Regions from separate parts of the Enterobacter kobei genome, predicted to be linked through region 1. Evidence: predicted binding sites of a transcription regulator. Region 1 holds the regulator's gene; each other region holds the start of a gene.
What was found. Region 1 encodes Fur, which represses iron uptake genes when iron is present. Its sites were predicted from a motif close to ATAATAATGAGAACNACTATCAA; they were not measured.

Region 1 (7,248 bases):
CCAGCGGCAAGCAAGAACGTCTGGATGCTGGTGGTGATGGGTGCGGCCTTCTTCGTTATCTACTTCGTTCTGTTCAGCGCGGTTATCCGTATGTTTAACCTCAAAACGCCGGGCCGCGAAGATACCACTGATGACGTCGTGACTAGTGAAGCCAACAGCAATACCGAAGAAGGTTTAACTCAGCTGGCAACCAGCTACATTGCCGCAGTCGGCGGTACCGACAACCTGAAAGCCATTGATGCCTGTATTACCCGTCTGCGTCTGACCGTGGGTGACTCCGCTCGCGTAAGCGATGCAATGTGTAAACGCCTTGGCGCATCTGGCGTCGTTAAACTGAACAAACAAACTATCCAGGTTATCGTGGGCGCCAAAGCGGAATCCATCGGTGACGAAATGAAGAAAGTGGTTGCGCGTGGCCCGGTCGCAGCGGCAGCAGCTGACAGCGCACCTGCGGCAACGGCGACTCCGGCCGCGAAGCCACAGGCCGTGCCTAACGCCGTGACGGTGGCGGCTTTGGTCTCTCCGGTAACGGGTGAGGTCGTTGACCTTGAACAAGTGCCTGACGAAGCGTTCGCCAGTAAAGCGGTAGGCGACGGCGTGGCGGTGAAACCAACGGACAAAACCGTCGTCTCTCCTGCTGCGGGTACTATCGTGAAGATTTTCAACACCAACCACGCGTTCTGCCTCGAAACCGAAAACGGCGCGGAGATTGTTGTCCACATGGGCATCGATACCGTTGCGCTGGAGGGTAAAGGCTTTACTCGTCTGGTGGAAGAGGGCGCTGAAGTGGTGGCCGGGCAGCCGGTTCTGGAGATGGATCTGGACTTCCTGAACGCCAATGCACGCTCCATGATCAGTCCGGTTGTTTGCAGCAACATCGACGACTTCAGTGGCCTGGTTATTCAGGCAAAAGGTCAGGTGGTTGCAGGTCAAACGCCACTGTATGAGATTAAAGGCAAGTAATCGCTCCTGAGTAGAGTCATGCCTTAAGCGGCGGGGGATATCCTCCGCCGCTTTTTTTTGCAGCAAATGCCCCCATTATTTTCATCTGATACGTATTTTCCGTAACTAAGGGTTGTCACTACGTCCGGCTTATAAGATCATATGCCGTTATACGTTGTTTACGCTTTGAGGAATCCACGATGAGTGAGGCTGAAGCCCGCCCGAGTAACTTTATTCGTCAGATCATCGATGAAGATCTGGCCAGTGGTAAGCACACCACGGTGCATACCCGCTTCCCGCCGGAGCCGAACGGCTACCTGCATATTGGTCATGCGAAATCCATCTGCCTGAACTTTGGCATTGCGCAAGACTATCAGGGGCAGTGCAACCTGCGTTTCGATGACACCAACCCAGTAAAAGAAGACATCGAATACGTTGAGTCCATCAAGAACGACGTGCAATGGCTGGGCTTCAACTGGTCTGGCGATATCTGCTACTCCTCTGACTATTTTGATCAGCTGTACGCTTACGCGGTTGAGCTGATCAACAAAGGTCTGGCGTACGTCGATGAACTGTCCGCGGATGAAATCCGTGAATACCGCGGTACGCTGACGCAGCCTGGCAAAAACAGTCCGTTCCGCGATCGCAGCGTGGAAGAGAACCTGGCGCTGTTTGAAAAAATGCGTGCGGGTGGTTTTGAAGAAGGCAAAGCCTGTCTGCGTGCCAAAATCGACATGGCTTCTCCGTTCATCGTGATGCGCGATCCGGTGCTGTACCGCATTAAGTTTGCTGAACACCACCAGACCGGTAACAAGTGGTGCATCTACCCGATGTACGACTTCACCCACTGCATCAGCGATGCGCTGGAAGGCATTACCCACTCGCTGTGTACGCTTGAGTTCCAGGACAACCGTCGCCTGTACGACTGGGTGCTGGATAACATCACCATCCCTGTGCATCCGCGTCAGTACGAGTTCTCTCGTCTGAATCTGGAATACACCGTGATGTCCAAGCGTAAGCTGAACCTGCTGGTGACTGACAAGCACGTTGAGGGCTGGGACGACCCGCGTATGCCGACCATTTCTGGTCTGCGTCGTCGTGGCTACACCGCTGCTTCTATTCGTGAGTTCTGCAAGCGCATCGGCGTGACCAAGCAGGATAACACCATTGAAATGGCGTCGCTGGAGTCCTGCATTCGTGAAGACCTCAACGAAAATGCCCCGCGCGCGATGGCGGTTATCGACCCGGTAAAACTGGTTATCGAAAACTATCCTCAGGGTGCGAGTGAGCTGGTTGCCATGCCTAACCATCCGAACAAACCGGAAATGGGAAGCCGTGACGTACCGTTCAGCGGTGAAATCTGGATCGACCGCGCTGACTTCCGTGAAGAAGCCAACAAGCAGTACAAGCGTCTGGTGCTGGGTAAAGAAGTCCGTCTGCGTAACGCCTACGTGATCAAAGCCGAGCGCGTAGAGAAAGATGCAGAAGGGAATATCACCACCATCTTCTGTTCATACGATGCCGAAACGCTGAGCAAAGATCCTGCCGATGGTCGCAAGGTGAAAGGCGTTATCCACTGGGTAAGCGCTTCTCACGCGCTGCCGGTAGAAATCCGTCTGTACGATCGTCTTTTCAGCGTGCCTAACCCGGGTGCGGCGGAAGACTTCCTGGCGACGATCAACCCGGAATCTCTGGTGATCAAACAGGGTTATGCTGAGCCATCGCTGAAAACAGCTGAAGCAGGTAAAGCGTTCCAGTTCGAGCGTGAAGGTTACTTCTGCCTGGACAGCCGTTACAGCACTGCGGAAAAACCGGTATTTAACCGTACCGTCGGTCTGCGTGACACCTGGACCAAGATCGGCGAATAATAACGCCGCTCTGGTCAATGAGAAACAAACGCCGCTTATTGCGGCGTTTTTTTTATTAATGATCATATCGTTAAAGTGGCGTTGTAAAAATGTCCGCCGTTATTTTTGGTCAATGTGGTGCTACTTATTTTTTTTAAAAAAGTTTGTCTGTTTTTGAAAATGGCAAATTTCGCAAAATACGCGATTTCTAATGTTCTAATACCCTGAAATACGCTGCTATACCCCCGCCAAATCACGCTTCCGGCCAAATGTTACAAAGCACTACCAATTATGTGCACTTCGTCATAATCCTGACTTTTGCCTGATGAAAAGCATTGATAATTCGCGTCGCGAAAAATAACCTAAAGACGGTAGTTAATTCGAGGGTATTTATAACTACCCCTGACCGCCTGGTCTTTTTTATTTTCGCCGTTTTAGGCGCTTTAATTCGTCAAAGAGGAATAATCTATGCGTACGTTCAGTGGCAAACGTAGTGCGCTGGCGCTGGCTATTGCCGGTGTGACAGCAATGTCTGGCCTGGTTGTTACACCTGAGGCGAAAGCTGCGGGTTTCATCGACGATTCTACCCTCACGGGCGGCATCTATTACTGGCAGCGTGAACGTGACCGTAAAGACGTCGCCGAAGACAAATATAAAACCAACCTTTCTCACTCCACATGGAACGCCAACCTGGACTTCCAGTCAGGCTATGCCGCAGATATGTTCGGCCTGGATATCGCTGCATTCACCGCGATTGAAATGGCGGAAAACGGCGACAGCGGCCACCCTAACGAAATTGCCTTCTCCTCCAGCAACAAAGCTTACGATGAAGACTGGTCCGGTGATAAGAGCGGTATCAGCCTGTACAAGGCCGCAGCGAAATTTAAATACGGCCCGGTCTGGGCGCGTGGAGGGTATATTCAGCCAACCGGCCAGACGCTGTTAGCACCACACTGGAGCTTCATGCCAGGTACCTATCAGGGTGCAGAAGCCGGGGCGAACTTTGACTATGGTGATGCGGGTGCGTTGAGCTTCTCCTATATGTGGACCAACGAGTATAAGGCTCCATGGCACATTGAAATGGACAAGTTCTACCAGAACGATAAGAAAACCAAAGTCGATTATCTCCACTCGCTGGGCGCGAAATACGACTTTAAAAACGATCTGGTACTGGAAGCCGCATTTGGTCAGGCGGAAGGCTATATCGATCAGTATTTTGCTAAAGCCAGCTACAAATTTGATATCGCAGGAAGTCCACTGAGCACCAGCTACCAGTTCTATGGTACGCGTGACAAGGTCAGCGATGGCGGCGTCAACGACATTTATGACGGCACCGCGTGGCTGCAGGCGCTGACTTTCGGCTATAAAGTGGGCCAGGTTGATTTACGCCTGGAAGGGACATGGGTGAAGGCGGAAGGGCAGCAGGGCTACTTCCTGCAACGTATGACGCCAACTTACGCGTCATCTAACGGTCGTCTGGATATCTGGTGGGATAACCGCTCAGACTTCAACGCCAATGGTGAAAAAGCGGTCTTCTTCGGCGCAATGTATGATCTGAAAAACTGGAACCTGCCGGGTTGGGCAGTGGGCGCTTCTTACGCTTACGCCTGGGACGCAAAACCTGGCGACATGGCCACACCGGATGCGTACTACGATCCAAACTATCGCCTGAAAGAGTCCTCCTACAGCCTGGATGCTATCTATACCCTGCAGGATGGGCGCGCGAAGGGCACGATGTTCAAACTGCACTTCACTCAGTATGACAACCACTCCGATATCCCGAGCTATGCGGGCGGTTACGGCAACATCTTCCAGGATGAACGTGACGTGAAATTCATGGTTATTGCCCCATTCACCATCTTCTGATGAACCTTCCGGCGGGTTAAGGCCCGCCGGACCGGAGACTGCATATGATGAAAAAAATCGTAATTGTCGCGATGCTTGCATCGGGGCTGGTGGCCTGCGCTCAGCCTCAGGCACCGAAGGAAGATTCCAGGCTGAAGGAGGCTTACAGCGCCTGTATTAATACCGCACAAGGCTCGCCGGAGAAAATTGAAGCCTGTCAGAGCGTACTGAATGTGCTGAAGAAAGAGAAGGCGCATGAGCAATTCGCGACGCAGGAGAATATTCGTGTGATGGATTATCAGGCCTGTATCCAGGCGCGTAAAACGGGTAACGATCAGGAAGTCGCGAAGCGTTGCGATAAGATCTGGAACGAGATACGCAATAACAATAATTAAGTTGCTTTACGCCCGGTGGCGCTGCGCTTACCGGGCCTACAAAGGCGTCATAGTCCGTAGGCCCAGGCGCAGCGCCACCGGGCTTTTTAAGGCAAAAAAAAGCCAGCCTTACGGCTGGCTCAGAGTATGAACGTGACTTATTTTGCGTCGTGCGCGTGTTCATTTTCGCGGCAATCACCTTCAGCGCAGTGACCATACAGGTACAGGCTGTGGTTGGTCAGGCGGATGCCATGACGAGCGGCGATTTCACGCTGACGCGATTCGATGGAATCATCGCTGAATTCAATGACCTTGCCGCAATCGAGGCAGATCAGGTGATCGTGGTGATGCTGCTGGGTCAGTTCGAATACAGATTTACCGCCTTCGAAATTATGACGGGTAACAATGCCCGCGTCATCAAACTGGTTCAGCACGCGATAAACGGTGGCCAGACCAATCTCTTCACCCATGTCGATAAGACGTTTATAGAGGTCTTCCGCACTGACATGGTGGTTGTCTGGACCCTGAAGCACTTCGAGGATTTTTAACCGAGGAAGCGTTACTTTCAGGCCAGCCTTCTTTAATGCGGTATTGTTGTCAGTCATGCGGAATCTGTCCTGTTGCTAAACGATTCACTTCTGAAAGAAGTGACAGAAAATGCACCTTGGATATTGCGTCTCATTATAGAACTGCCACGGCTAAATGAAAACTGCAAGTCTCAGGCAAAGTATGCTTATAAAAATGGGGTATCACCGACAAACTTGTGAAATGAAAACCACATTTTACCAGGGAAACATTGTACAGGTCTGAGCGAAAAAGTTAAAAGTTTGTAGCAATTAATTTAATCGGTTTTACCTGGAAAACGGGCGCAACCGCCGTTGCGCCGCGAAAATCAGGCGTTGAGAATATCGTCCAGGTGCAGTTCTTCACGGATCTGCTTAACCCACTTCTCTACGCGCTCAGCGGTCAGCTCAGGCTGACGGTCTTCGTCGATGGCCAGACCCACGAAGTGATCGTCATCGGCAAGACCTTTGGAGGCTTCAAAGTGGTAACCGGCAGTGGGCCAGTGACCGACAATAACGGCGCCGTTCGGCTCAATGATGTCGCGGATGGTGCCCAGTGCGTCGCAGAAGTACTCGGCATAGTCTTCCTGATCGCCACAGCCAAACAGGGCAACCAGCTTGCCGTTGAAGTCCACCTCTTCCAGCGTTGGGAAGAAATCATCCCAGTCGCACTGTGCTTCACCGTAGTACCAGGTTGGAATACCCAGCAGCAGAATGTCGTAGCCCTCGAGATCTTCTTTGCTGCTCTTGGCGATGTCATGCACATCAGCAACGTCTTTACCGAGCTGTTTCTGAATGTTTTTTGCGATATTTTCGGTATTGCCGGTATCACTGCCGAAGAAAATGCCGATGATTGCCATGAGTAAAATAACCTCTTGAAACTTAATGGTATGGTGGCGCAATTCGGCCACGGATAAGGGCAATAATAGCAGAACAGGCAACCCTGCGGAAACCGCTATCGCGCAGGACTGCACTCTGTGCTACATGAAAAGGGTAAAAAAGGGGTTTTTCAGACTTATGCCTGGCTGCGCAATGTCTCAAGCTGGGCGATCAGCATCTCTTCAATGAGCTCGCTGCGGCTGATATTACGCGCTTCCGCCAGCTCGTTAAGCGCATCGACTGCGTCAGCATTGAGCTTCAATTCGACACGCTTAAGCCCACGATTTTTATCGCGTTTAAGCTGGTTGCGTTTATTAATACGCAGCTGTTCGTCGCGCGAAAGCGGATTCGTTTTCGGTCGTCCCGGTCGACGCTCATTCGCGAACAGATCTAGTGTCGTACGGTCCGTTTGTTCTTTGGCCATGATTCAGAGACTTCGGGGGAAACAAGCCGCCCTGCTAATGCCCGGGCGATAAGCGCGCCATCATACATCAGCAAAAACGGCACGCCAACGACTGGAAGCCCGTCGTCTTCCAGTCGCTCTCTTTTTAATCAATTTGCCGTATCAGTGAGATAGCGACGAATGGCGCGCAGGACTGCATCAGGTTTTTCCGCATGTACCCAATGCCCGGCACCGGCAATTACATGGGCGCGCGCCTGCGGGAATTGTGCCAGCAGCGTGTCGCGGTAAGCATCAGTAACGTAAGGCGAGTTACCGCCACGAATGAAGAGGGTAGGATGCGGCCAGGCGGGGACGGCCTCCCAGCCCACGATGTTATTATACTGGTCCCACAGCAC
Region 2 (7,248 bases), 2.1 Mb from region 1:
GTGCGCGTCGAGTTTCTCCAGCAGAGCAGGGATAGAACTGCCATCCAGGCCGTAGCCAGACAGGCGCGTTGGTACGCCCAGGCTTTCGAAGAAGTTGCGTGTCGCTTCGATGGCCGCGTCAATACGCGCATCGTCAGAACCCTCGGTGATGTTCCACACGCGCTCTGCGTACTGCAGCAGTTTGGCGCGTTTGGTATCCCGTTTTTCGTTCCACAGCGCAGGCAGAACCACCGCCAGCGTCTGAGCGTGATCGAGACCGTGCATCGCCGTCAGTTCGTGACCCAGCATGTGGGTCGCCCAGTCCAGCGGCACGCCTGCGCCGATCAGACCGTTCAGCGCCTGCGTTGCCGCCCACATGACGTTGGCACGAACGTCATAATTTTCCGGCTCTTTCAGCGCTTTCGGACCTTCTTCAACCAGCGTCAGCAGAATGCCTTCCGCGAAACGATCCTGAATTTTGGCATTCACCGGGTAGGTCACGTACTGCTCAACGGTGTGAACAAAGGCATCAACCACACCGTTCGCTACCTGACGTGCAGGCAGGGTATAGGTGTAAACCGGGTCGAGGATAGCGAAGACAGGCTGCACGTGCTCGTTCATAAAGGCCTGTTTGTCACCGGTGGTTTTACGGGAGATCACTGCGCCTTTGTTGGATTCGGAACCGGTGGCTGGCAGGGTCAGCACGGAGCCCATCGGGATTGCGCTTTTAATGTCGCTGCCGCGGGTTTCCAGGATGTGCCACGGGTCAACGCCGTCAGCGTAGTGCGCTGCCGCCGCGATGAACTTCGTGCCATCCAGAACGGAACCGCCACCGACCGCCAGCAGGAAAGTAATGTTTTCTTCACGGGCGATTTTTACCGCATTCATCAGCGTTTCGTAAGACGGGTTTGGCTCGATGCCGCCGAACTCACGCACGTCCAGACCGTCCAGGGCGCTGTAAACCTGATCCAGCACGCCGGTTTTTTTCACGCTGCCGCCACCGTAGGTGATCAGGACACGCGCATCAGCGGGGATCTGCGCACGCAGGTCAGCGATTGCGTCTTTGCCAAACAGAATGCGGGTTGGGGTATGGAGATTAAAATTGTTCATTGCTCGTTCCCTTTAGTGGGTGAAAAACCGTGGCGGCACTGATGCCTGCCTGATGCTGCACATTGTGGCGCTCCGGGACCAGGCTCTCAATGCACATTCCTGCCAATGTCTTGCCCATTTCTACAGAGCGCTGGAGAAACCTCGGGAAAGTGCGCAAACTGTGAAAGTCGGAAAACGTACCCGGAGTAACGAAAAATGAACCGTGAAGCGATCTGCCTTCAGCTTACCGCGCAGATTAAGAGACTGATAGATAATAAAAATAGTGTCAGCGATCCGTTGCCTGATATTCGTCTGCTCTATGGCACGCAGCCCGGGACGCGCACGCCAGTGATGTACCAGCCGGGCATCGTTTTTCTCTTTTCGGGCCATAAAATTGGTTATATCAATGACCGCGTGTTCCGCTACGACACCAATGAATATCTGCTTCTGACAGTACCTTTACCCTTTGAATGTGAAACTTTCGCGACAGAGGAGGTCCCGCTGGCGGGTATTCGCGTTAATGTCGATATCCTTCAGTTGCAGGAACTGCTGATGGAGATAGGCGAAGATGAACTCTTCCAGCCGTCGATGGCTTCAAGCGGGATTAACTCGGCCACGCTGTCTGAAGAGATCCTGTGCGCCATCGAGCGTCTGCTGGACGTCATGGAGCGGCCGCTGGACGCGCGTATCCTGGGCAAGCAGATCATTCGCGAAATTCTCTATCATGTACTGCTGGGCCCCGGCGGGGGAGCGCTGCTGGCGCTGGTGAGCCGACAGACCCACTTCAGTCTGATAAGCCGCGTGCTCAAGCGTATTGAGAGCCAGTACACGGAAAACCTCAGCGTCGATCAGCTCGCCGCGGAAGCGAACATGAGTGTCTCGGCGTTTCACCATAACTTTAAATCGGTGACCAGCACCTCGCCGCTGCAATACCTCAAGACCTACCGGCTGCATAAGGCGCGGATGCTGATGATCCACGACGGCATGAAGGCCAGCGCGGCGGCAATGCGGGTGGGCTATGAGAGTGCGTCGCAGTTTAGTCGGGAGTTTAAGCGCTATTTCGGCGTCACGCCGGGAGAAGATGCGTCGCGTATACGAACGATGCAGGGCGCCTGACGAGAAACGTAGGCCGGGTAAGGCGTAGCCGCCACCCGGCTTTTGTTTATGCGCTGCAGTACTTTTTCTTAATCACCACCGCAATGGTTCCCACCAGCCCGGCTACCAGCAGGAAAATCGGCAGCACCATCAGGAATGTCATCACCTGATCTTCATGGTGTTTCACAAAGGGGATCATATTCAGCGCGTAGCCTAACGTGGTCACGACCCCCACCCACAGCAGGCCGCTCAGCCAGTTGAAGAACTGAAAACGGCGGTTCGACAGGCCGGAAATACCCGCCATGGTGGGCAGCAGGGTGCGAATAAAAGCCAGAAAACGTCCGGCCAGCAGCGCCAGCAGGCCGTGTCGGTCAAACATACAGGTCGCCCGCTGATGATATTTATGCGGTAACTGCGCCAGCCAGCCTTTTACGACGCGCGTATTCCCCAGCCAGCGGCCCTGCAGATAGCTCAGCCAGCAGCCCAGGCTCGCGGCAGAGGTGAGGATAACCATCGTTGGCGTAAAGTCCATAACGCCTTTACCGATCAATGCCCCGGCAAGCAAAAGCAAACTGTCACCGGGTAAAAACGAGGCTGGCAGTAATCCATTTTCCAGAAACAGCGTTGCGAACATCACGAAATAGACGACGCCTATAACGTGCGGATCCGCCAGTGCGGCAAAATCATGTTGCCAGAGCGCCGCGATAATATCTTGAATAACAGCCATGGACTTTCCTGTGGAACAGCAGAGATAACGCTATTGTACTCCCAATTATACCTGCCGGGATTGATCGCAGGCGCAACTCATGCAGACTTTTCTGCTTGCAGTGTTAAGAAAAGCGTCCGGGGAGTACATTTTCAGCGAGCACTCTACACGATACGTTCAAACCCTGCTGATAAATCCGCAATTAAATCGTCCACATTTTCTAAACCGATGTGCAGGCGAATCAGGGTGCCGCTGAAGTCCACTTCGCCGCCAGGGCGCAGAGCCGCGATTTGCTCCGGCTGATTAGGCAGGATCAGGGACTCAAAACCGCCCCAGGAGTAGGCCATGCTGAAGAGGGTAAAGTGATCCAGATAGTTTGCCAGTTCGTCATTATCTAGCCGTTTTTTAAGCACAAACGAGAACAACCCGCTGCTGCCCGTAAAGTCACGTTGCCAGAATTCATGGCCTTTACTGCCCGCAAGCGCAGGATGATTAACGCGCTCAACCTGTGGATGCTGAGCCAGCCACTCTGCCACTTTCAGGCTGCTTTCATGGTGTTGACGCAGGCGAACCCCCAGCGTGCGGATACCGCGGCTGGTCATGTAGGCTGTATCTGCATCGACCATCTGGCCCATCAGGTAGGCATTTTCACGCAGCTGATCCCAGCAGCGCGCGTTAGATACTGCTGTGCCAATCATCCCGTCTGAATGGCCAATCAGGTATTTCGTCGCCGCCTGAATCGAGATATCAATGTCGAATTCCAGCGCTTTAAACAACACGCCCGCCGCCCAGGTGTTGTCGATCATGATGATCGCCTCCGGCGCTTTGCTGCGCACGGCCTTCACGATAGCCGGTACGTCGTGCACTTCCATGGTGATTGAACCGGGAGACTCCAGGAACACGATGCGCGTGTTTGGCTGAATAAGTTCGGCAATGCCTGCGCCAATCAGCGGATCGAACCACCCGGTAGTGACGCCGAGTTTACTGAGTATTTTGGTGCAGAAGTCCTGGCTGGGTTCATAGGCGGTGTTGGTCATCAGGATATGGTCGCCCTGTTCCACAAACGCCAGAATGGTATTGGCGACCGCAGCCGCACCGCACGGGAACAGCGCGCAGCCCGCACCGCCTTCCAGCTCGCACATCGCTTCCTGCAGAGAAAAATGGGTTAGCGTGCCGCGACGGCCATAAAACAGCCCGCCTTTTGCGCGGTTACGCGTGGCGATTTTTTTCTCCTCAACGGTGTCAAACACCAGGGAGGAGGCGCGTTGAATCACGCTGTTAACCGAACCCTGCGTATATTTTTTGCTGCGTCCGGCCTGTACCAGCGTGGTATCAAGATGCTTCTTAGTCATGTTCGCTAACCCTGTTTTTATACGTCTGGACGTCCAGACTACCACGATTGTGAAAAACTTCACCCGCATGCTTATCGAATAAGCAGAAAATATTAGCAAAAAACCGCATAAGAAATTTTTACTGCGTAAGCGCAAGGAAAGTGAGCGAAAATTACGGCACCATGCAAATACTAATGAGAACTACTATCAATTCGACGACGTTTTGATATTATTACGTTCAGATTTTGTGATTTGCGTCCTGGAGATACAGAGTGGGTAATAATTTGATGCAGACGGATCTCTCCGTTTGGGGCATGTATCAACATGCTGACATCGTGGTTAAGATTGTGATGATCGGCCTGATTCTGGCGTCCGTTGTCACCTGGGCTATCTTCTTCAGCAAAAGCGCCGAGCTGCTTTCGCAGAAGCGTCGCCTCAAGCGGGAACAGCAGCAGTTGGCAGAAGCCCGCTCTCTGGATCAGGCGTCTGATATAACCTCATCCTTCCACGCAAAAAGCCTGACCACCCTGTTAGTGAACGAAGCGCAGAACGAGCTGGAACTCTCCGCTGGCAGTGAAGATAACGAAGGCATTAAAGAGCGTACCGGTTTCCGTCTGGAGCGTCGCGTTGCGGCCGTTGGCCGACACATGGGACGTGGTAATGGTTATCTGGCTACCATTGGCGCAATTTCGCCGTTCGTCGGTCTTTTCGGTACGGTCTGGGGCATCATGAACAGCTTTATCGGTATCGCTCAGACTCAAACCACCAACCTGGCGGTTGTTGCGCCCGGTATCGCAGAAGCGCTGCTGGCGACGGCGATTGGTCTGGTCGCGGCGATTCCGGCAGTCGTTATCTATAACATTTTCGCGCGTATGATTGGCAGCTACAAAGCCACGCTCGGTGACGTTGCCGCTCAGGTTCTGCTGCTGCAAAGCCGCGATCTCGACCTGAATGCCAGCGCCGTGAAACCGGTGCATGCGGCGTCTAAACTGCGCGTAGGTTGATATTATGGCGATGCGTCTAAACGAAAATCTGGACGATAACGGTGAAATGCATGAGATCAACGTGACGCCGTTTATCGACGTCATGCTGGTTCTGCTGATTATCTTTATGGTCGCTGCGCCGCTGGCGACGGTGGACGTGAAGGTGAATCTGCCGGCCTCGTCCAGCCAGCCGCAGCCGCGTCCGGAAAAGCCCATCTATCTTTCGGTGAAAGCGGATAAATCGATGTTCCTGGGTAACGAACCGGTAACGGATGCTTCGGTTATTCCGGCGCTGGATCAGCTAACCGGCGGCAAGAAAGACACCACCGTCTTCTTCCGTGCGGACAAAACCGTCGACTACGAAACCATGATGAAGGTGATGGACACGCTGCATCAGGCGGGTTATCTGAAGATTGGACTGGTCGGCGAAGAGAAAGCGGCCAAAAAATAGTAAAGAAGCTGGCGAAAGCCGGCTTTTTTTATGTCTGTCGGTTTATGCGTTTTTATTATCCGTCTGCGCGGCAGAGGAGGTTGCCAGCGTGTCTTCGTCGAGCGCAACGCAGGTGACGTTTGAGGTACGGTACTCACCGGCTGACAGCTTGCGCGTCAGGCGCAGGGTGGCGACTTCTCTGGCAAGCAGATACTGATAGTTGGCCTCGAGCCGGCCCAGCAGCTTCTCTTTCAGCTCGGGTTGCTGCTCGATGAGGCTATTTATCACCGCACCGTAAATCTCTTCTTTGACCTGTAGCGGGTAAATCTCGCGGCGATTCTGCCATTTCAGCCGCACCAGCGTCGCCGGAATCGATACCAGGTCTTGCGTAATACGCGTCATCTCGATATTTTTTGTGTTTCTCAGGGCGTCGAGATTTTGCTTTAAGATAAATTCATCACTTTTTTTATCATCTAAAGTCAAATAAACGTCGTTGTCTTTAACTTCTTTCACGTTAATCTTCCCCAAGGGTATAAAAAATAGGGTTGTTTTTTTCACGCGTAATTAGATTAAGCCAAATTTCATTGCCCGCTTCATTTATTTCTTTTGTTTTTTCAGCCATTATTTGACTTAGTTTCTGGGCATCTATTTCGCCTTCAGCCTGGAGGTCATTCAGCAGGTGGACGAAGGCCTCAATTTTTATAGCGCGAAATAAGCGGTCTTTTATATGGCGATCGTGCTCCTCCAGCAACATATTACGGGATTTGCCAGTGCGGGAAACACCAATTAATATATCAGGCTCGAAATCGGAGAGCTTTCTTTTCCCCTGAGTGAAACTGGCCTTTTTTTCTTCTTCCGTCGGTTGCTGTTCCACAGGCGTAATGTGGTACTTAGCCGGGACGAGATAGTCGGGCAGCATTTTTTAATTTCCTTTATTTTCAACAGGGTGGGGTTGGTAAAGGCGTGAGATTCGTTGACAATATCATGAGGCAATTTTAAAATCAAAAAAAATGGAGCCAACCCATGAACAGCATCTTTTTTACGGTCATCACATTACTATTACTGACCGCTGGTGTGCTTTTATTGATGCAGGAGTTCAATAAAACGAAAGTGTCGAAAGACACCAGTGAACCTCCACAGCCTGAACTGATGACAAAAGAGGAAGGTGAAGACCATTTCTCTGTTTTGATGAACTCTGTTACGCCTGTCTGGTACTGGCGGGTAAATCACGAATATATCGACTTTTTACACGCGACAATTAAGCGTATGAAAATGTCCGAAATTAATGACACGCCCGGTCTGTTTGAGGCGCAGCGTCGTTGCAGCGACCTGAATTCAGCGGTTTATAAATATTACGACAATATCAAAAAGCGCTGTCTTAACGGAGAGAAGGTCTCGTATTCAGACCTGGACGTATTAAACCTTCGCCAGTGTTTTCGTGAGTTCAGTCTGGAAGCCTACCCCGAACTTGTGGTGCTGGTCTGGCCGGAGTATGCGCGTCCGGAGGTTAATCCGGACAACGTCTAAGTCATGAACAGTTGAGTTCTTGCAAATAGCCAGTGCCGTTGAGATATACTGGGCGCTGGTTTCTTTTGCAAACAGGACTTTATGGAACGCTTCTTTGAAAATGCCATG
Region 3 (7,248 bases), 1.7 Mb from region 1:
CGTCTGGCGAACGAACTTTCTGATGCTGCAGAAAACAAAGGTACTGCAGTTAAGAAACGTGAAGACGTTCACCGTATGGCAGAAGCCAACAAGGCGTTCGCACACTACCGTTGGTAATCCCTTCGGAGTATTAGTCACCAGGCGGGCGCTTCAGAGAAGCCGCCCGCTCTGGGTAACTTAACTGAACGCCTAAAGAAACAAACGAGGAATCAAATGGCTCGTACAACACCCATCGCACGCTACCGTAACATCGGTATCAGTGCGCACATCGACGCCGGTAAGACCACTACTACCGAACGTATTCTGTTCTACACCGGTGTAAACCATAAAATCGGTGAAGTTCATGACGGCGCAGCCACCATGGACTGGATGGAACAGGAGCAGGAGCGTGGTATCACTATCACCTCCGCAGCGACTACTGCATTCTGGTCAGGTATGGCTAAGCAGTACGAACCGCATCGCGTAAACATCATCGACACCCCAGGGCACGTTGACTTCACCATCGAAGTAGAACGTTCCATGCGTGTGCTCGACGGCGCGGTAATGGTTTATTGCGCAGTTGGTGGTGTTCAGCCACAGTCTGAAACCGTATGGCGTCAGGCGAACAAATATAAAGTTCCACGCATCGCGTTCGTTAACAAAATGGACCGTATGGGTGCTAACTTCCTGAAAGTTGTTGGTCAGATCAAAACCCGTCTGGGCGCGAACCCTGTTCCGCTGCAGCTGGCAATTGGTGCTGAAGAAGGCTTCACCGGCGTTATCGACCTGGTGAAAATGAAAGCCATCAACTGGAACGACGCAGACCAGGGCGTGACCTTCGAATACGAAGACATCCCGGCTGAGATGCAGGACCTGGCTGACGAATGGCACCAGAACCTGATCGAATCCGCTGCTGAAGCTTCTGAAGAGCTGATGGAGAAATACCTGGGTGGTGAAGAACTGACTGAAGAAGAGATCAAAAAAGCTCTGCGTCAGCGTGTTCTGAACAACGAAATCATCCTGGTAACCTGTGGTTCTGCGTTCAAGAACAAAGGTGTTCAGGCGATGCTGGATGCGGTAGTTGACTACCTGCCATCCCCGGTTGACGTTCCTGCGATCAACGGCATCCTGGACGACGGTAAAGATACTCCGGCTGAGCGTCACGCAAGCGACGACGAGCCGTTCTCTGCACTGGCGTTCAAAATTGCTACCGACCCATTCGTGGGTAACCTGACCTTCTTCCGCGTTTACTCTGGTGTGGTTAACTCCGGTGACACCATCCTGAACTCCGTGAAAGCGGCGCGTGAGCGTTTTGGCCGTATCGTACAGATGCACGCTAACAAACGTGAAGAGATCAAAGAAGTTCGTGCGGGCGACATCGCTGCAGCTATCGGTCTGAAAGACGTGACCACTGGTGACACCCTGTGTGACCCGGATCACCCGATCATTCTGGAGCGTATGGAATTCCCAGAGCCGGTAATCTCCATCGCGGTTGAACCAAAAACCAAAGCTGACCAGGAAAAAATGGGTCTGGCTCTGGGCCGTCTGGCGAAAGAAGACCCATCATTCCGCGTATGGACTGATGAAGAATCTAACCAGACCATCATCGCTGGTATGGGTGAACTGCACCTGGACATCATCGTTGACCGTATGAAGCGTGAATTCAACGTTGAAGCGAACGTGGGTAAACCTCAGGTTGCTTACCGCGAAGCGATTCGCGCGAAAGTTACCGATGTTGAAGGTAAACACGCTAAGCAGTCTGGTGGTCGCGGTCAGTACGGTCACGTTGTGATCGACATGTACCCACTGGAGCCGGGCTCTAACCCGAAAGGTTACGAGTTCATCAACGACATCAAAGGTGGTGTAATTCCTGGCGAATACATCCCAGCCGTTGATAAAGGCATCCAGGAACAGCTGAAAGCGGGCCCTCTGGCTGGCTACCCAGTTGTTGACATGGGTATCCGTCTGCACTTCGGTTCTTACCACGACGTTGACTCCTCTGAACTGGCGTTTAAACTGGCTGCGTCTATTGCCTTTAAAGAAGGCTTTAAGAAAGCAAAACCAGTTCTGCTTGAGCCAATCATGAAGGTTGAAGTAGAAACTCCTGAAGAGAACACCGGTGACGTTATCGGTGACTTGAGCCGTCGTCGCGGTATGCTGCGTGGTCAGGAATCTGAAGTAACTGGCGTTAAGATCCACGCTGAAGTTCCGCTGTCTGAAATGTTCGGATATGCAACTCAGCTGCGTTCTCTGACCAAAGGTCGTGCATCATACACCATGGAATTCCTGAAGTATGATGATGCGCCTAACAACGTTGCTCAGGCCGTTATTGAAGCCCGTGGTAAGTAATCCACAGGATTAAAACCTAAGTCCCGTGCTCTCTCCGAAGGGGAGAGCACTATAGTAAGGAATATAGCCGTGTCTAAAGAAAAATTTGAACGTACAAAACCGCACGTTAACGTTGGTACTATCGGCCACGTTGACCATGGTAAAACTACCCTGACTGCTGCAATCACTACCGTTCTGGCTAAAACCTACGGCGGTGCTGCTCGTGCATTCGACCAGATCGATAACGCACCAGAAGAAAAAGCTCGTGGTATCACCATCAACACTTCTCACGTTGAATATGACACCCCGACTCGCCACTACGCACACGTAGACTGCCCAGGCCACGCCGACTATGTTAAAAACATGATCACCGGTGCTGCGCAGATGGACGGCGCGATCCTGGTTGTTGCTGCGACTGACGGCCCAATGCCTCAGACTCGTGAGCACATCCTGCTGGGTCGTCAGGTAGGCGTTCCTTACATCATCGTGTTCCTGAACAAGTGCGACATGGTTGATGACGAAGAACTGCTGGAACTGGTAGAGATGGAAGTTCGTGAACTGCTGTCTCAGTACGATTTCCCAGGCGACGACACCCCAATCGTTCGTGGTTCCGCGCTGAAAGCGCTGGAAGGCGAAGCAGAGTGGGAAGAGAAAATCATCGAACTGGCTGGCTTCCTGGATTCTTACATCCCAGAACCAGAGCGTGCGATTGACAAGCCATTCCTGCTGCCAATCGAAGACGTATTCTCCATCTCCGGTCGTGGTACCGTTGTTACCGGTCGTGTAGAGCGCGGTATCATCAAAGTTGGTGAAGAAGTTGAAATCGTTGGTATCAAAGAGACTGCGAAGTCTACCTGTACTGGCGTTGAAATGTTCCGCAAACTGCTGGACGAAGGCCGTGCTGGTGAGAACGTTGGTGTTCTGCTGCGTGGTATCAAACGTGAAGAAATCGAACGTGGTCAGGTTCTGGCGAAGCCAGGCTCAATCAAGCCACACACCAAGTTCGAATCTGAAGTGTACATCCTGTCCAAAGACGAAGGCGGCCGTCATACTCCGTTCTTCAAAGGCTACCGTCCACAGTTCTACTTCCGTACAACTGACGTGACCGGTACCATCGAACTGCCAGAAGGCGTTGAGATGGTAATGCCAGGCGACAACATCAAGATGGTTGTGACTCTGATCCACCCAATCGCGATGGACGACGGTCTGCGTTTCGCAATCCGTGAAGGCGGCCGTACCGTTGGCGCGGGCGTTGTTGCTAAAGTTCTGGGCTAATTAATTATCCCCGAATTAAAAAAGGACGCTTCGGCGTCCTTTTTTGTTTTGTGCTGCTCAGGTGTTGTCACAAACTTTCGCATTTTTTGCCTGCACCCGCCCCGTATTCTGGCGTTTGTGCTATTGTAATCATAACCATTCTCACTTACACTTTGCGCATAATTTGAACGGGAGTCTCTATGTACGTTTGTTTATGTAATGGTGTAAGCGACAAAAAAATACGTCAGGCCGTTCGCCAGTTTCAGCCACAGTCATTTCAGCAGCTTCGCAAATTTGTTCCGGTTGGAAATCAATGCGGTAAATGTGTACGTGCTGCACGTGAAATCATGCAGGACGAGTTGATGCAGATCCCGGAATACAAAGAGATCGCGTAAGCGCCCATCTTTTTTTTGACATCCCCGTAGCCCGATCTACGCTTCAATGAGTGGAAGCGGAGGGACTATATAATGAAAGGTGATGTTAAAATCATAAGTTATCTCAATAAATTATTGGGAAATGAGCTTGTCGCAATCAACCAGTACTTTCTTCACGCGAGAATGTTCAAAAACTGGGGACTTAAACGTCTGAACGACGTTGAGTACCATGAATCTATAGATGAGATGAAACACGCCGATAAATATATCGAGCGCATTTTATTCCTTGAAGGTATTCCAAACCTGCAGGATCTCGGCAAGCTGGGCATCGGTGAAGATGTCGAGGAGATGCTACGTTCCGACCTCAGGCTGGAACTTGAAGGTGCCAAAGATCTCCGTGAAGCCATTGCCTATGCCGACAGCGTTTTTGATTATGTCAGCCGTGACATGATGATTGAGATCCTTGCCGATGAAGAAGGCCATATAGACTGGCTGGAAACCGAGTTGGATTTGATCGATAAGCTGGGTATTCAAAACTATCTGCAGGCGCAAATCCGCGAAGAAAAAGAGTAGTTGATACAGGAAGGAAACCCTCCTTCCTGCCTCCTCACAGCGTTGCCCAGCAGAAACAGCCCCAGCCGCTCAGTGCCAGTGCCGGACCGAAAGGTATCGGGTCACCGAAATGCCCTTTTTTTTACCCACAGCAGAAGCCCGTAAAAGATCCCAGCGATTGACGCTACGTAAAGGATCACGGGTACCTCTCGCCAGCCGCACCAGGCGCCCACTGCCGCAAGCATCTTGAAATCCCCGTAACCGATCCCTTCTTTGTGACAGATTAAGCGGACCAGCCAGTAGAGCAGCCACAGAATTAAATAGCCGGCAGCGGCACCCACAATGGCGTCCTGGGAGGAAACAGGGCCAAAAAAGGCATTAAACAACAGGCCAACCCACAGTAACGGTAGCGTGAGCTTGTCGGGTAAAAGGTAATGCTGCAGATCGATCACGCTGAGTGCGAGTACAAACCAAAAGAACAGAAAAAGCGCCAGTGACATTATCATTGATGCTGGATGGAGGGCATAGCAAATGACGGCCATCATCGCACAAAGCCCTTCCAGCAAGGGATAGCGTGTTGAAACAGGCTGGCCGCAGTGGCGACATTTCCCTTTGAGAAGCATCCAGCCGAGCAGGGGAACCGTGTCGTACCAGAACAGTGGGGTTTGACACTGGCAGCACCGGGAGCCAGAGAACGTAAACTCTGACGTTGAACCCGCCTCGCCTGTCGAAGACGGTCGTAAAATCTCGGCAGGCAAACGCCAGGTGAGTATACCCATTGCGGTTCCTGACAGCAGGCCAATGATGAGAAACAGAGTAACCAGTGAGCTATCCATTTTATTTCACTCCGAGCGTCAGGCGCGTCAGGATTATAGTGTCCGTACCCTGTTCACTGGCGTGGAATTCAAGTTCCGCAATCCGCAGACCGTAGTCTCCCTGTAGCACTGCCAGCCAGTTCATAAAAGCGTCCATCCTGAGAGCGTCGGCCGATACAGTCAGTTCTCCGCTATCGGTGCGCTGGAGTTTTGCGGCAGTGCCCAGCATGTGCAAACTGCTTTTAACCTGATTCTCCAGGGAGCCTGATGGTCTCTTTTCCGGAAGAAGAGCTGCAGCCGAAACCTGTTTCTGCAACCACTGCAGATCGCGTTGCACCTTAGCATAGCGGGATTGCATGGTGTCCGTAGCCTGCTTCAGGGGCTGGTAGAGCCCAAACCAGAAAAGAATGCTGACACCGCAGACAAGCAGTGCGAGTAGCAGCCGCTGTTCACGCGGATCTTTTTGGTGAAACCATTCCTGAGCGCGTTTAATCATTTCGAATCGTCCATAATCCCTGTTCATGTTTATCGACTTTGAGTGAGTAGCCAGCCAGTTTTTGATTTAAAAACGCCTGGATCTGTTGCTCATCGCGGGTAGAAATAAAAAGACGTAAATCATTACGTGCCGGGTTATAACTCAACCCTTCCAGCGCCAGTTCCGGGAAAGCGGACAGATGAGCCTGAAGCTGTTGTAAGAGCAAATAGGGGGCAGGCGATCGTTGCTGTAGCTGCCTGGGTAAATAGGTACGCAGATTACGGGTATGCCTGTTTTCTGGAATATAACGTTGCCATTGCTGCGTCAGTGTGTGGCTCAGCTGTTTTTCATACTCCCGAAGTTGCAAATACACGACAGCCTGAGCCAGACACGCACTCACGGCTAACAGGAAAATGCTGCAAAGCGCCATGCGTTTGATATTGGTGTTCCAGAAAGAGCGCGGGGCTGGCGGGCGCATTTTCCCGTGCAAAAGGTTAGCGGGTGGTTCCTGTGTATAGAGTGTCAAACTATGACATGCGGGACGCGTTTCCTTCGCGGAAAGGCCAGCTGGCAGTGGACCGTAGCTGACGACCTCTTGCGGGGGATAATGCGCTAGCAGCTGTGCCAGCCAGGGTTCTGTCAGATGGGCAACACTGTTCTCATGCGTTCTGAGCAACCATCCACCGCTGTCTGATAATACCGTCCAGCCGCTTTCACAGGCTGGCAAGCGAAGGGCGTCAATCGTCGCATGCGTGACGTTAAAACCAGCCCCGGCAAAGAGACGAAGCTGGGACATAAGCCAGTCGGCGTCAACGCCAATGACGGAAACTCGCGTTCCCTCCCGAGAGAGTAGCGTCCAGTGCAGCGAGGGCATGCCTTCGTCCAGTGTTTCATCCGCAAGCCACTGAAGTTTTTGATCGGTCAGTTCGTAATTTTCGTCTGGGATGACGATTATTCTGCTCGTTGCCTTTTGGGCCGGAATAACGAGATGAGTGCATCCTGATGCCGGGCGTGCGGCAATCTCCGGCAACTGTTCTGTTGTCAGACTCTGAACCTGGCTGTAGCCACATCCATCATATTCCACCCATTCAAGGACGTTCGGCGTCGATCCAGAAAGGCGGATAAGCAGTTTCGTCGCAGGGACGTTAACTGCTTTATTGTTCGCTACTGCCATCCGTAAGCTGGCGTAAATAGAGTTTGAGTGTTTTAGTTTTTTCGTCATAAATGAAAAATGTGCGCATACCAAAGGTAAGGTCACCCTCATGAACCGTGGATGTGGTCAAAAAATAACTGCTGCTGGTTGTAATCTGTTTTTTAAGCGAATCCACCAGCGGTTTTGCTGCGCTGAAATCCTGTTGGGCCTGGTAAAGAAAATCCTCTACCTTTTCCCAGCCATTTACAGGACGTTTTTTCAGGAGCATTTTTGCATCTGACAAGCTGATATTGTTGAGGAAGAGGGCTGCCAGAAGCG

Region 2: the regulator Fur is predicted to act here: its motif matches at 4,389-4,411, upstream of exbB (tol-pal system-associated acyl-CoA thioesterase).
Region 3: the regulator Fur is predicted to act here: its motif matches at 3,705-3,727, upstream of bfd (bacterioferritin-associated ferredoxin).

The regions. Positions count from the first base shown of each region.
Region 1 covers NZ_CP017181.1:1,290,335-1,297,582, forward strand. Annotated here, with positions in the region: gene nagE (PTS N-acetyl glucosamine transporter subunit IIABC) at 1-963, shown strand, start outside; gene glnS (glutamine--tRNA ligase) at 1,143-2,810, shown strand; gene chiP (chitoporin ChiP) at 3,258-4,655, shown strand; gene chiQ (ChiQ/YbfN family lipoprotein) at 4,703-5,029, shown strand; gene fur (ferric iron uptake transcriptional regulator) at 5,167-5,613, opposite strand; gene fldA (flavodoxin FldA) at 5,901-6,431, opposite strand; gene ybfE (LexA regulated protein) at 6,587-6,874, opposite strand; gene ybfF (esterase) at 7,003-7,248, opposite strand, start outside.
Region 2 covers NZ_CP017181.1:4,039,710-4,046,957, reverse strand. Annotated here, with positions in the region: gene yqhD (alcohol dehydrogenase) at 1-1,089, opposite strand, end outside; gene BFV64_RS19550 (AraC family transcriptional regulator) at 1,285-2,184, shown strand; gene yghB (DedA family general envelope maintenance protein YghB) at 2,231-2,890, opposite strand; gene metC (cystathionine beta-lyase) at 3,034-4,221, opposite strand; gene exbB (tol-pal system-associated acyl-CoA thioesterase) at 4,473-5,204, shown strand; gene exbD (TonB system transport protein ExbD) at 5,209-5,634, shown strand; gene BFV64_RS19525 (hypothetical protein) at 5,677-6,126, opposite strand; gene BFV64_RS19520 (hypothetical protein) at 6,128-6,532, opposite strand; gene BFV64_RS19515 (ESA_00282 family adhesion-associated protein) at 6,637-7,140, shown strand; gene BFV64_RS19510 (TIGR00645 family protein) at 7,222-7,248, shown strand, end outside.
Region 3 covers NZ_CP017181.1:4,441,018-4,448,265, reverse strand. Annotated here, with positions in the region: gene rpsG (30S ribosomal protein S7) at 1-117, shown strand, start outside; gene fusA (elongation factor G) at 214-2,328, shown strand; gene tuf (elongation factor Tu) at 2,398-3,582, shown strand; gene bfd (bacterioferritin-associated ferredoxin) at 3,762-3,956, shown strand; gene bfr (bacterioferritin) at 4,029-4,508, shown strand; gene BFV64_RS24760 (prepilin peptidase) at 4,610-5,323, opposite strand; gene gspM (type II secretion system protein M) at 5,325-5,798, opposite strand; gene gspL (type II secretion system protein GspL) at 5,791-6,999, opposite strand; gene gspK (type II secretion system minor pseudopilin GspK) at 6,932-7,248, opposite strand, start outside.